Linked DNA regions of Streptomyces liliifuscus. The protein of the gene in region 1 interacts with the protein of each later gene in a pairwise test. Links are inferred from orthologs where the notes say so. Each region holds a gene or a part of one and is shown in the gene's direction. Other genes may lie near its edges.

Region 1 (8,239 bases):
CGGACGGGCCTCATTCAGCTCGTCCTGCCTACGGAGCCACATAGGCACCAAGTAGGCGGCCCAGGCCCCGACAATGACTGCGTAGATGAGGCCGCTGCTGCTCACGCCTCACACGGTAGAGGGGTTTGCGTGAGGCCATCTGCCAATTGAGCCGGTGTGTCGCACGATCTGGCTGATATTTCGAGCTTTTTTTGTGACCGATGCGATCAGCAGGCCGCCGGGAGCGCGAAATTAATGCCCGAGGATGGTCGATCGCCGATCATTTTCGAACACTCATTTCATTTACGCGGTGTTCCGGGGCGTGTCCCGCGGTGAGTTTTCGGACGTGTTCCGCGAGCGTGTCCGGCGCCAGCGGGCCAGCAGTCCCTCGGGCACCTCTTCGGCCGTGAGCGCGAAGACGAGGTGGTCACGCCAGGCGCCGTCGATGTGGAGATAGCGCGGCCGAAGGCCTTCGTCACGGAATCCGAGTTTCTCCACGACCCGTCGGCTCGGCCCGTTCTCGGGCCGAATGCAGACCTCGATGCGGTGCAGACCAACGGTTCGGAAGCAGTGGTCGGACGCGAGCGCCACGGCCGTGGGCATCACTCCGCGACCGGCGACCGCCTCGTCCACCCAGTAGCCGATATGGCCCGAGCACATCGAGCCCCAGGTGATTCCGGCGACCGTCAACTGCCCGACGAGCCGCCCCTGGTACTCGATGACGAACGGCAGCATCCGCCCCGAGTTCGCCTCGGCGCGCAGATGCCGGACCATCTGGCGATAGGTCGGCCGGTGGGCGATCGGCCCGCTCGGCGTGGGCGGCGGAATGGTCGCCTCCCAGGGGCGCAGCCAGTCCCGGTTGCGGCGGTTCACATCGCGCCAGGCCCGCTGGTCGCGCAGCTTTATGGGCCGGAGGACCACATCGCCGTCCACCAGCTCGACCGGCCAGGATGGGCTGTTCAGCTCACACCCCCACTGCCGCCGGGTCTGGGGTGGTCGCCGCCGCGGATCTGCTCGACGGCGTGGATCAGGAGGGGTTCGAGGACGGCGAGACCGTCCCGCACCCCGCCCGTGGAACCCGGAAGGTTCACGATCAGCGTCCTCTCCGCGACCCCGGCGAGCCCCCGGGAGAGCGCCGCCGTCGGCACCTTCTCTCTTCCGAACGCCCTGATGGCCTCGGGAATGCCCGGCACCTCGTACGTGATCAGCTTCCGCGTGGCCTCGGGGGTGCGGTCGGTGGGTGAGATGCCCGTGCCGCCGGTGGTCACGATGACGTCGTACCCGGCCGTGACGCCCACCCGCAGGGCGTTCTCGACGGGGTCCCCGTCGGGGACCACCCAGGGCCCGTCGACCGCGAAGCCGAACTTCAGGAGCCCCTCCGCGATCAGGGGCCCGCCCCTGTCCTCGTAGACACCCGCCGCCGCCCGGTTGGAGGCCGTCACGACGAGCGCGCTGTACGGGGCGGTCAGGGCGCCGCCGATCGGCGGCTCGGCAGGTGCCGCCGGGGTCGCCGTCATGCCCGGCTCCAGTCGCCCGACTTGCCGCCCGTCTTCTCCTCCACGCGCACGTCCGTGATGACCGCCCCCTTGTCGACCGCCTTGACCATGTCGATCACGGTGAGAGCCGCGACGGTGACCGCGGTGAGGGCCTCCATCTCGACGCCCGTGCGGTCGGTGGTCTTCACGGTGGCCAGGATCTCGACGGCGTCGTCCGCGACCGACAGATCAAGCTTGACACCCGACACCGACAAAGGGTGACAGAGCGGGATCAGATCGGGGGTGCGCTTGGCGCCCATGATGCCCGCGATGCGCGCGGTGGCGAGGGCGTCGCCCTTGGGGACCCCCTCGCCGCGCAGCAACTCGATCACGCGGGGCGAGACGAGGACGCGACCGCTCGCGCGGGCCGTGCGGGCGGTCACGTCCTTCTCGGACACATCCACCATGCGGGCTGCGCCCGCCTCGTCGATGTGGGTCAGTCGGTCCTGCGTACTCATGATGGCTGGGGCGCTCCCGGTCGGGCCTGTTGTGCGCGACACGGTACCCCCAAGTCGGGGCCTTCAGCCGAGGAGGACCACGTCGACCTCGGTGCCGGGCTCCACGGACTCGTCGGACTCGGGGACGACGATCAGCGCGTTCGCGTGCGCGAGGGCCGCGATCAGGTGGGATCCGGCACCGCCGACGGGGGTGACCTCCCCGTCCGCGTACCGTCCGCGCAGGAATTGACGGCGTCCGGCGGGCGAGGTCAGCGCCTTGTCCGTACGCAGGGTCGCCCTGGTCATGGACCGGTGGACGTCCTCGACGCCCATCAGCGTGCGGATCGCGGGGCGCACGAACAGCTCGAAGGACACGTACGACGACACGGGGTTGCCCGGGAGCGCGAGCAGCGGGGTGTGGTCGGGGCCGATGGAGCCGAAGCCCTGGGGCTTTCCGGGCTGCATGGCGAGCTTGCGGAACTCGATGCCGCTGCCCTCCTCGTCCTCGTCGCCGACGGAGGACAGGGCCTCCTTGACGACGTCGTACGCGCCGACGCTGACGCCGCCCGTGGTGACCACGAGGTCGGCGCGGATGAGCTGGTCCTCGATGGTGGCGCGGAGTGTCTCGGCGTCGTCGGCGACCGCGCCCACGCGGTAGGCGATCGCGCCGGCGTCACGGGCGGCGGCGCACAGCGCGAAGCTGTTGGAGTCGTAGATCTGGCCGGTGCCCAACTGCTCGTCGGGCTGGACCAGTTCGCTGCCGGTGGACATGACGACCACACGCGGGCGCGGGCGCACCCGGACGGTTCCCCGGCCGATCGCGGCGAGCAGGCCGATCTGCGGCGGGCCGAGGACCGTGCCCGCGGAGAGGGCGCGGTCGCCGGCCTTCACATCGCTGCCCTTGGCGCGCACGTGCGCGCGTGCCGGTGCCGAGCGGTGGACGTGGACCTGGCCGGAGGCGCCCTCGGGGGACGCGCTGCGGGCACGCATCCCGGAGACGGGGCCCTCGCCCAGGCCGCCGTCGGTCCACTCCACGGGGACGACGGCCTCGGCGCCGGGCGGCAGCGGGGCGCCCGTCATGATGCGGGCGGCCTGGCCGGGTCCCACGTGGAGCAGCTCGGACTCGCCCGCCGCGACGTCACCGACGACCGTGAGCACGGCCGGGTACTCCTCGCTCGCGCCCGCGACATCGGCGACCCGGACCGCGTACCCGTCCATCGAGCTGTTGTCGAACGGCGGCAGGGAGACCGGCACCGTGACGTCCTCGACCAGGACGCAGCCCTGGGCGTCGAGGAGCTGCAGCTCGATGGCTTCGAGGGGGCGGACGGTCGCGAGGATGTCCTCCAGGTGCTCGGACACCGACCAGAGGTGGTCCTGGCCGGTGACGCGGGTAGCGGCGCTGCTCAAATTGCTACATCTCCTCGGTGACGTAACTACGAAGCCAGGTCCGGAAGTCCGGGCCCAGGTCTTCACGTTCGCACGCGAGTCTGACAATGGCACGCAGGTAGTCGCCGCGGTCGCCGGTGTCATAGCGGCGGCCCTTGAAGATCACGCCGTGCACCGGGCCGCCGACCTTCTCGTCGGCGGCGAGCTGCTGGAGGGCGTCGGTGAGCTGGATCTCGCCGCCGCGGCCCGGCTCGGTCTTTCGCAGTATGTCGAAGACGTGGGGGTCGAGGACGTAGCGGCCGATGATCGCGTAGTTGCTCGGGGCATCCGCGGCGGCCGGCTTCTCGACGAGGTCGTGGACCTTGACGACGTCACTGTCGTCGGTGAGGTCGACGGCCGCGCAGCCGTAGAGGTGGATCTGCTCGGGCGCGACCTCCATGAGGGCGATCACGCTGCCGCCGTACTGCTCGTGGACGTCGACCATGCGCTTGAGCAGCGGGTCGCGCGGGTCGATCAGGTCGTCGCCGAGGAGCACCGCGAAGGGCTCGTGGCCGACGTGCGGGGCGGCGCAGAGCACGGCGTGGCCGAGGCCCTTGGGGTCGCCCTGGCGAACGTAGTGCATGGTGGCGAGGTCGCTGGACTCCTGCACCTTGGCGAGCCGGTCGGCGTCGCCCTTCTTCTGAAGGGCCGATTCCAGCTCGTAGTTGCGGTCGAAGTGGTCCTCGAGGGGGCGCTTGTTGCGGCCCGTGATCATGAGGACGTCATCGAGGCCCGCGGACGCGGCCTCCTCGACCACGTACTGGATCGCCGGCTTGTCGACGACCGGCAGCATCTCCTTGGGAGTGGCTTTGGTGGCCGGCAGGAACCGGGTGCCGAGGCCTGCTGCGGGGATGACAGCCTTGCTGATCCTGGGGTGTGCCTGAGTCATGCCCGACACCATATCCGGTGCCTTTGTATGGAATCTGTGGCTCCGGTTAATTCGCTCTCATATGAGCGCATTATGAAGGGTACGGAACAAGCCTATGAGCCACCTGGGACCCGAACCCGAGTCTGGCAAGCGAGTGTTGCGGCGAGAGTTCCTCACGGTGAGAAGCCGGTATACGGCCGATGACGTGCGGGAAACCGGGGCCGCACTCGCCACCCGCGCCCTGGAGCTGCCCGAACTGGCGCACGCGCGCACCGTGGCAGCTTACGTGTCCGTGGGGAGCGAACCGGGCACCCGTGCGCTCCTCGACGCACTCCACGCGCGCGGCGTGCGCGTCCTGCTCCCGGCGCTCCTCACGGACAACGACCTGGACTGGGGCGCGTACGCCGGAGAGGGCTCGCTGGTCTCCGTACAACACCGGGGAAAGATGGCCCTCCTGGAGCCCGCGGGCGAGCGCCTGGGCCCGGACGCCGTGCTCGCGGCCGACGCCGTGCTGCTGCCCGGCCTGGCCGTGGACGCGCGCGGGATGCGGCTCGGCCGCGGCGGCGGATCGTACGACCGGGTCCTGGCGCGACTCGACCGCGCGGGCGCTGATCCGGCCCTCGTGGTGCTGCTGTACGACTCCGAAGTGGTCGACCGCGTCCCCGAGGAGCCGCACGACCGGCCCGTGCACGCGGTGGTGACCCCTTCGGGAGTGCACCGCTTCCGCCGGCCCTCTCCGTAGAGGCCCCTTCGCGTCCGTAGGGGCCCGTTGTGCGAAACGGCCCTCCACGCGCGTGCGTGGAGGGCCGTTCTCAGATGGCGCTCAGGGCTTCAGGACCAGCGTGTCCGACGTTTTCGCGTCGACCGCCCGCTCCTTGAAGGCCCAGGGCAGCAGCTCGCCCTTGACCCATTTGCCGGTCTGGTCGATGTAGTGGGCGCTGTAGGCGTGCCCGGAGGCACCGGTGAGGTTGATCCACTTCGACTTGTCGAAGTCCTCCAGGTTCACCACCATGCGCATCGACGGCACCCAGACCACGGAGTAGCCGCCCGCGGCGTTCCAGCCGGTGGCGTTCACCGCCGCCTCGCCGCCGCCCATGTTGTACGGGCCACGGTTGAGCATGTACTGGAGGAAGCCGGGGCCCTCGATGCCCAGGGTCTGGTTCTTGAGGTAGAGCCGGTGCAGCCGGCCCCAGTTCCAGCTGTCGATGTCCTTGCCGAGCTTGGCGGTGAGCTCCCAGCGGGCGTCCGTGAGGGCCCGCTTGAAGAGCTCGTCGCGGGTGTCGACGGCCTTGTCGGTGCGCGTCTTCGGCGCCGACCACCAGGCGTTGTCCTCGTCGTCGAGAATCTTGCGCACCACCTCGAACCAGCGGTCGCCGCCGTCCGGCTGCGCGCTGTCGGCGTCGCGCTGCCCGCACTCGCGCACCCGCCGGTCCTCGTCGGCCGGTCCGGTGGAGTCGATCGGCTCGACGTTCAGGCACTGGCCCTCGACCCGCAGCTCCTTGGGCAGCTTGTTGCCGAAGGCGAGCTTGAGGATGTTGCGCCAGGTCGCGTTGAAGTACGCCGCCGCGGCCGAGTCGGCGTCCTGGGTGTAGTTCCAGCCCTCCAGGAGCTTCTGCGCCTCGCGGACGTCCTTGTCCGCCACGTCGATCTTGAGCAGCTTGGGCACCAGGAGCTTGGCGATCTCACTGCTGTTGTCGAGCTGCATCTGGCGCATGTCGTCGGTCGAGATCTTGCCGCCGCCCTTGATCTTCGACTCGATGAGATCGGCGATCCGCTGGCTGCGCGTTCCGTAGCCCCAGTCCGTGGTGAGCGTGTAGGGGTACTTGTCCTTGTCGACGACGGCCTGGTTGGCGGTCACGATGTAGCCGCGGTCCGGGTTGTACTCGTAGGGCAGCTCGGCCTGCTTGATGTAACCGGTCCAGCGGTACTTGGAGTCCCAGCCGGGCGAGGGGAGCGAGCCGTCGCCCTCACCGCGGATCGGGATCCTGCCGGGCAGCTGGTAGCCGATGTTGTCGTCGGTGTCCGCGTAGATCAGGTTCTGCGAGGGCACGTCGAACAGGGCGGCCGCCTTGCGGAACTCCGTCCAGTCGGTGGCCTTGTTCATCGCGAACACGGCGTCCATCGAGTTGCCCGGGTCCAGGGCGGTCCAGCGCAGGGAGATGCCGTAGCCGTCACCGCGGTCGGGTGCCGCGCTGTCGACGGTGGCCTTCTTGCCGACCTTCACGAGTTCGTCGTTGCGGTCGGACAGCAGCGGTCCGTTGTTGGTCTCCCGCACGACGATGGTCTTGGAGTCACCGCCCGCGACGTTGATCTTCTCCTCGCGGGTGGTGAAGGCCTTCACCTTGTCGTCGTACTCGTAGCCCTTCCCGGTGAGCTTCTCCAGGTAGAGGTCGGTGACGTCGGCACCGGAGTTGGTCATGCCCCAGGCGATGGACTGGTTGTGGCCGATGACCACGCCCGGCATGCCCGCGAAGGTGTACCCGGAGACGTCGTACTGGCACTTCTCGGAGACGCTCCTGCAGTGCAGGCCCATCTGGTACCAGACGGACGGCAGCGAGGGCGACAGGTGCGGGTCGTTGGCGAGCAGCGGCTTGCCGGTGATGGTGTGGGTGCCCTTGACGACCCACGAGTTCGAACCGATGCCGTTGCCGTTCACGCCGACGGCCTCAGGGACGTCGTCGAGCACCTTGTAGAGGCCCGACAGCTGGCCCTGCAGCCCGGAGGGGGCCTCCGCGTTGTTAGCGAGCCCGGTTCCCGCCGAGGACTGCGTACCGCCGGTACCCGTGCCGGTGTCGCCGCCCTGCCGGTACTCCCCGGTGGCGCTGTCGTACTGACCCTCCTGCACGATCGGCTTGTTCCGGTCGTACGGGTACTGCGGGTACAGGTCGGCGATCTGCTGGGGACCCAGGCGGCTGGTCATCAGGGAGCGGTCGATCTCCTCCTGCATGTTGCCGCGCAGGTCCCAGGCCATCGCCTTGAGCCAGGCCACCGAGTCGACCGGGGTCCACTCCTTTGGCTTGTAGTCGTTGGCGAAGCCGAGGGCCGCGTACTCCAGCGAGATGTCCTCGCCGTCCTTGCCCTTCAGGTACGCGTTGACCCCCTTGGCGTATGCCTGCAGGTACTTCTTCGTCTCCGCGGAGAGCTTGGTCTCGTACTCCTTCTTCGCCACCCGGTCCCAGCCGAGCGTGCGCAGGAACTCGTCCTCGTCGACCTGGCTCTCGCCGAACATCTCGGAGAGCCTGCCGGCCGTCATATGACGGCGTACGTCCATCTCGTAGAACCGGTCCTGCGCCTGGACGTAGCCCTGCGCCATGAACAGGTCCGCGTCGGTCGAGGCGTAGATCTGCGGGATCCCGTAGCCGTCGCGCTTGACGTCCACGGGGCCCGACAGGCCGTCGAGCGTGATGGAACCCTTGGTCTGGGGGAAGGAGGCACGGACGGTGCTGATGCTCCAGAACGACCCGTAGGCGATGCCGCCGACAATGGCCAGAACCAGGACGATCAGGATCAGACGGGCTCTGCGCCCCTTCTTCCTGCCGGACTTGCCGGGCTTTTGACCGGAAGATGCGGTGGTGTTGGGGGGCATCGCTGTCCTTGCTGTCCTCACGCGAGCGGCAGGCGGGCTTGTCCATTTGACTGAGCGCTGGAGCAACCATAGGCGCAGGGCCAACTCGGGCTTGACGCGGAGTCGGGAACCCGGGCGGACGGGAGTTCGATCTTGCCTTGCCGAGTGTCAAGAAAGCGTCAAGAGTTAGGTAAGGTAACGAAGTAGTTGAACCATCGAGCCGGCTGAACCGGCCACGGTTGTACCGAACCAGGTGATCCAACCGATCGAAGCGGTCCAACTGGTCAAAGTGATCCACTCGGAACGGCGAGAAGGGAAACAGCCGCTGACTGTCCACCACCTCAACCAGCTCCTGCTCGTTTGCTCGCTCGTTCTGCTCGTCGCGGTGGCAGCGGTTCGGATCTCGTCGCGCAGCGGGCTCCCCAGCCTG
Region 2 (3,745 bases), 2.5 Mb from region 1 along the record:
GCCGCGGTGGAGGCGTTCTTCGGGGTCGGGTCCCAGCGGCCCGAGCCGCTCGACATCGACACGGTCCGCAAGGCCTTCGCTGCGGTGTCCTCGCCCGGGCGGCTGGAGATCGTGCGGCGGTCGCCGACGGTCGTGCTGGACGCCGCGCACAATCCGGCGGGGGCACGGGCGACCGCCGAGGGTGTCCGTGAGGTCTTCGACTTCAGCCGGCTGATCGGTGTCGTGGGGTCGAGCGGGGACAAGAACGTACGGGGGCTGCTGGAGGCCTTCGAGCCGATCTTCACCGAGGTCGTCGTCACGCAGAACTCCAGCCACCGGGCCATGGACGTGGACTCGCTCGCCGCGATCGCCGTCGAGGTGTTCGGGGACGACCGGGTGCAGGTCGAGTCCCGGCTGGACGATGCCCTGGAGGCCGCGATCACGCTGGCCGAGGAGGAGGCGGAGTACGCGGGGGCCGGGGTGCTGGTGACCGGTTCCGTGATCACTGTGGGCGAGGCCCGGTTGCTGCTGGGGAGGGGCTGATCCGTGCGTACGCTCTGTGCTTCGACGCTGATCGGTGAGTTCTTCGTCATCGGTTTCGCGGGGCTCGTCGCGATGAAGGATCCCGATCTGTCCATGGCCACGGTCTGGACGGTGAGTGGGGTCGCGATGGTGTTGTGCCTGTTGCTCTGCGGGATGATCACGCGGCCGGGGGGTGTCCAGCTGGGGTGGGCGCTGCAGGTCGTGCTGATCGCCAGCGGGTTCGTCGTGCCGACCATGTTCTTCCTCGGTGCCGTCTTCGCCGCCCTGTGGTGGGCCTCGGTCCACTTCGGCCGCAAGGTGGAGGAGGCGAAGGCGCGGTTCGCCGCGCAGGCCGAGACCGGGGGTAACACGGCGTAGGCGTGATATTCAGCCTCTCCGGCGTCTGAGGAGCGGGGGTTCGGGGGCGGAGCCCCTGAGTCAGGGACGGGAATGGGTAGGGGCGGCGGGGGCGAAAACAGCCGGGTCGGCCGGTATCGGACCGGCCCTCCCCGTAGCAGCTGACGCTGCGTAACACGCACCCGGACACGCCCTGTAGCCTCGGTCATCCGCACATCTGTGACCCGAAGGAGCCACCACCGTGAGCCAGCGCACCCTCGTCCTTCTCAAGCCCGACGCGGTCCGTCGCGGCCTGACCGGCGAGATCATCAGCCGCATCGAGCGCAAGGCCGGCTGGGAGATCACCGCGCTGGAGCTGCGCACGCTGGACCAGGACACGCTGGAGCAGCACTACGGCGAGCACAAGGGCAAGCCCTTCTACGAGCCCCTGGTCGCCTTCATGGCCTCCGGCCCGGTCGTGGCGCTGGTCGTCGAGGGCGAGCGCGTCATCGAGGGCGTACGGGCACTCGCGGGCCCGACCGACCCGATCGCCGCCGCCCCCGGCTCCATCCGTGGCGACTTCGGTGTCATCGTCCGGGAGAACCTGATCCACGCCTCCGACTCCGAGGAGTCCGCCGAGCGAGAGCTGAAGATCTTCTTCCCGGGCCTCGCCTGACCGCTCCCCGACGGACCACCGACCCGCCACACCCCGAGGCCCACACCACTGGCGGGCCGAGGGGTGCGGTGCATGGCACCCGGCGCCGGCACCCGGGAGACTCCCCCAGGCCCCAGGCTGGGACCTGGCTCCATTCCCGGCAGCCCAGGGTCCGGCCTGCCAGGCGTGGGCGCGCCCAGGAGACCGGTTCTGCGCCCGGCAGGCCAGGCTGCCGGGCGCAGTGAACCCGGGCCTGGCAGCCGGGCGGTGGGCGCCCGGGGCACCGGTTCTGTGCCTGGCAAGCCGGCAAACCCGGCAGGCCCAGGCCGCTGGGCGAGCAAGCTTGGGCCCGGGCTCAGCGTCCGGGGTTCAGCGAGCCCAGCCGAGATCCGGGGCTCAGCGAGTCCGGGCCCAGTATCCGGGGCTCAGCGAGCCCAGGCACGGCAAGCCCAGGCCCAGCAAGCCCGGACCCAGAGCCCAAGCCCGGCATCCCGGTGCTCAGCGAGTCCGGGCCCGGCATCCGGGGCCCAGCGAGCCCGGAGCCAGCCCCCGGAGCTCAGCAAGCCCAGACTCAGCACCCGGGCCCGCGAGCCCGGCCCCAGCATCCGGGGCTCTTTGGGCCCAAGCCCGGCATCCCAAGGCTCAGAACCCCGGGCCCAGCAAGCCCGGGCCCAGCAAGCCCGAGCCCGGCAGGCCCAGGCCGCTGGGCCGGCAAGCCCGAGCCCGGACTCAGCCTGCGGGGCTCAGCGAGCCGAGGCGCGACATCCCGGGCCCAGCGCCCGGACCCAGAGCCCAAGCCCGGCATCCCAAGCCCAGCAAGCCCAGACCCAGTACCCGGGCCCCGCGAGCCCAGCCCCAGCCTCCGAGGCTCAGCAAGCCCAGACTCAGCACCCGGGCCCCCGAGGCTCAGTGGGCCCAAGCCCGGCACCCCCAGGCTCAGCAAGCCCAGACTCAGCACCCGGGCCCCCGAGGCTCAGTGGGCCCAAGCCCGGCACCCCCAGGCCCAGCAAGCCCAAGCCCCGCAGCCCAGTCTCAGCAATCTCGGGTCCAAGCAAGCCCAGCCCAGTAGTCCAGGCCCAGCAAGCCCGGGCTAAGCTCCGGCTTCCCAGGTCCAGCAAACCGAAGCCCCGCATCCCAGACCCCGCCGCCCCGCCCCGTCACCCGTTGTTCAGTCCGCACCCACCCGTTCGTCCCGTCGGGAACCCGCTTCACCAGGAATCTTCTGATGTCATGTCAGGCACCTGGGCTTCTGACCTGGGAGCGGCGCACAATGGCTGCTGTCGGTTGGCATATGCGTGGCGATCGAGGGAACGCGTTCCCCCGATGGACCGTCTCCAGAAGCGGGGCGGCACGTCATCTGGTCACAATGGCGAAGACCCTCGCGCGGTGTTCGTGCAGGCGAGACTACGATGGAAGCCTTCACGTCACAGCGCTCACCCTCGCCGACCTAAAAAGCCATCAAAAGCTCCACTTGGGAAGGCCAGACGAATCCTGATGGGGAACTCAATGTCGTTCATCGGCCGTGACATGGCTGTCGACCTCGGGACCGCCAACACGCTGGTGTACGTCAGGGGTCGCGGGATCGTACTCAACGAGCCGTCCGTCGTCGCGATCAACACCAACACCGGTGGCATCCTCGCGGTCGGCGCGGAAGCGAAGAAGATGATCGGGCGGACGCCGGGCAACATCGTTGCCGTGCGCCCGCTGAAGGACGGTGTCATCGCCGACTTCGAGATCACCGAGCGCATGCTCCGCTACTTCATCCTGAAGATCCACAAGCGGCGCTATCTCGCCCGTCCTCGCGTCGTCGTCTGTGTGCCCTCGGGCATCACGGGCGTCGAGCGCCGTGCCGTCATCGAGGCGTCGTCCCAGGCCGGCGCCCGCCAGGTGCACATCATCGAGGAGCCCATGGCCGCGGCCATCGGCTCCGGCCTGCCGGTCCACGAGGCCACGGGCAACATGGTGGTGGACATCGGCGGCGGCACCACGGAGGTCGCGGTCATCTCGCTCGGCGGAATCGTCACGGCACAGTCCATCCGTGTCGCCGGCGACGAGCTGGACAACGCGATCATCCAGCACATCAAGAAGGAGTACTCGCTCCTTCTCGGTGAGCGGACGGCCGAGCAGATCAAGATCACGATCGGTTCCGCGTACGACCTCGACAATGACGAACACACCGAAATCCGCGGCCGGGACCTGGTCTCCGGCCTCCCGAAGACCGTAGTCATCTCGGCCGCCGAAGTCCGCAAGGCG

Evidence for each region. The genes of interacting proteins can lie anywhere in the genome.
Region 2: the proteins of JEQ17_RS19775 (region 1) and ndk interact in binary tests that used the Escherichia coli proteins (3 or more experiments, as listed by UniProt). The link is inferred for Streptomyces liliifuscus from one-to-one orthologs.

The regions. Positions count from the first base shown.
Region 1 is NZ_CP066831.1:4,685,257-4,693,495, forward strand. What follows is about bases 3,216-6,172. They hold JEQ17_RS19775 (5-formyltetrahydrofolate cyclo-ligase), read left to right. Parts: upstream 3,216-4,359; coding sequence 4,360-4,986; downstream 4,987-6,172. Other genes in these bases: glp (molybdotransferase-like divisome protein Glp), read right to left, coding at 3,216-3,358; galU (UTP--glucose-1-phosphate uridylyltransferase GalU), read right to left, coding at 3,363-4,265; JEQ17_RS19780 (penicillin acylase family protein), read right to left, coding at 5,068-6,172. Outside these bases: sepX (divisome protein SepX/GlpR), read right to left, coding at 1-105; JEQ17_RS19750 (GNAT family N-acetyltransferase), read right to left, coding at 283-912; JEQ17_RS19755 (MogA/MoaB family molybdenum cofactor biosynthesis protein), read right to left, coding at 939-1,496; cyclic pyranopterin monophosphate synthase MoaC, read right to left, coding at 1,493-1,972; more of glp, read right to left, coding at 2,036-3,215; more of JEQ17_RS19780, read right to left, coding at 6,173-7,830; JEQ17_RS19785 (potassium/proton antiporter), read left to right, coding at 8,099-8,239. UniProt on the Escherichia coli protein: Involved in the removal of 5-formyltetrahydrofolate.
Region 2 is NZ_CP066831.1:7,141,110-7,144,854, forward strand. What follows is about bases 1-2,806. They hold ndk (nucleoside-diphosphate kinase), read left to right. Parts: upstream 1-1,099; coding sequence 1,100-1,513; downstream 1,514-2,806. Other genes in these bases: folC (bifunctional tetrahydrofolate synthase/dihydrofolate synthase), read left to right, coding at 1-522; JEQ17_RS30780 (DUF4233 domain-containing protein), read left to right, coding at 526-879. Outside these bases: JEQ17_RS30790 (rod shape-determining protein), read left to right, coding at 2,999-3,745. UniProt on the Escherichia coli protein: Major role in the synthesis of nucleoside triphosphates other than ATP. The ATP gamma phosphate is transferred to the NDP beta phosphate via a ping-pong mechanism, using a phosphorylated active-site intermediate.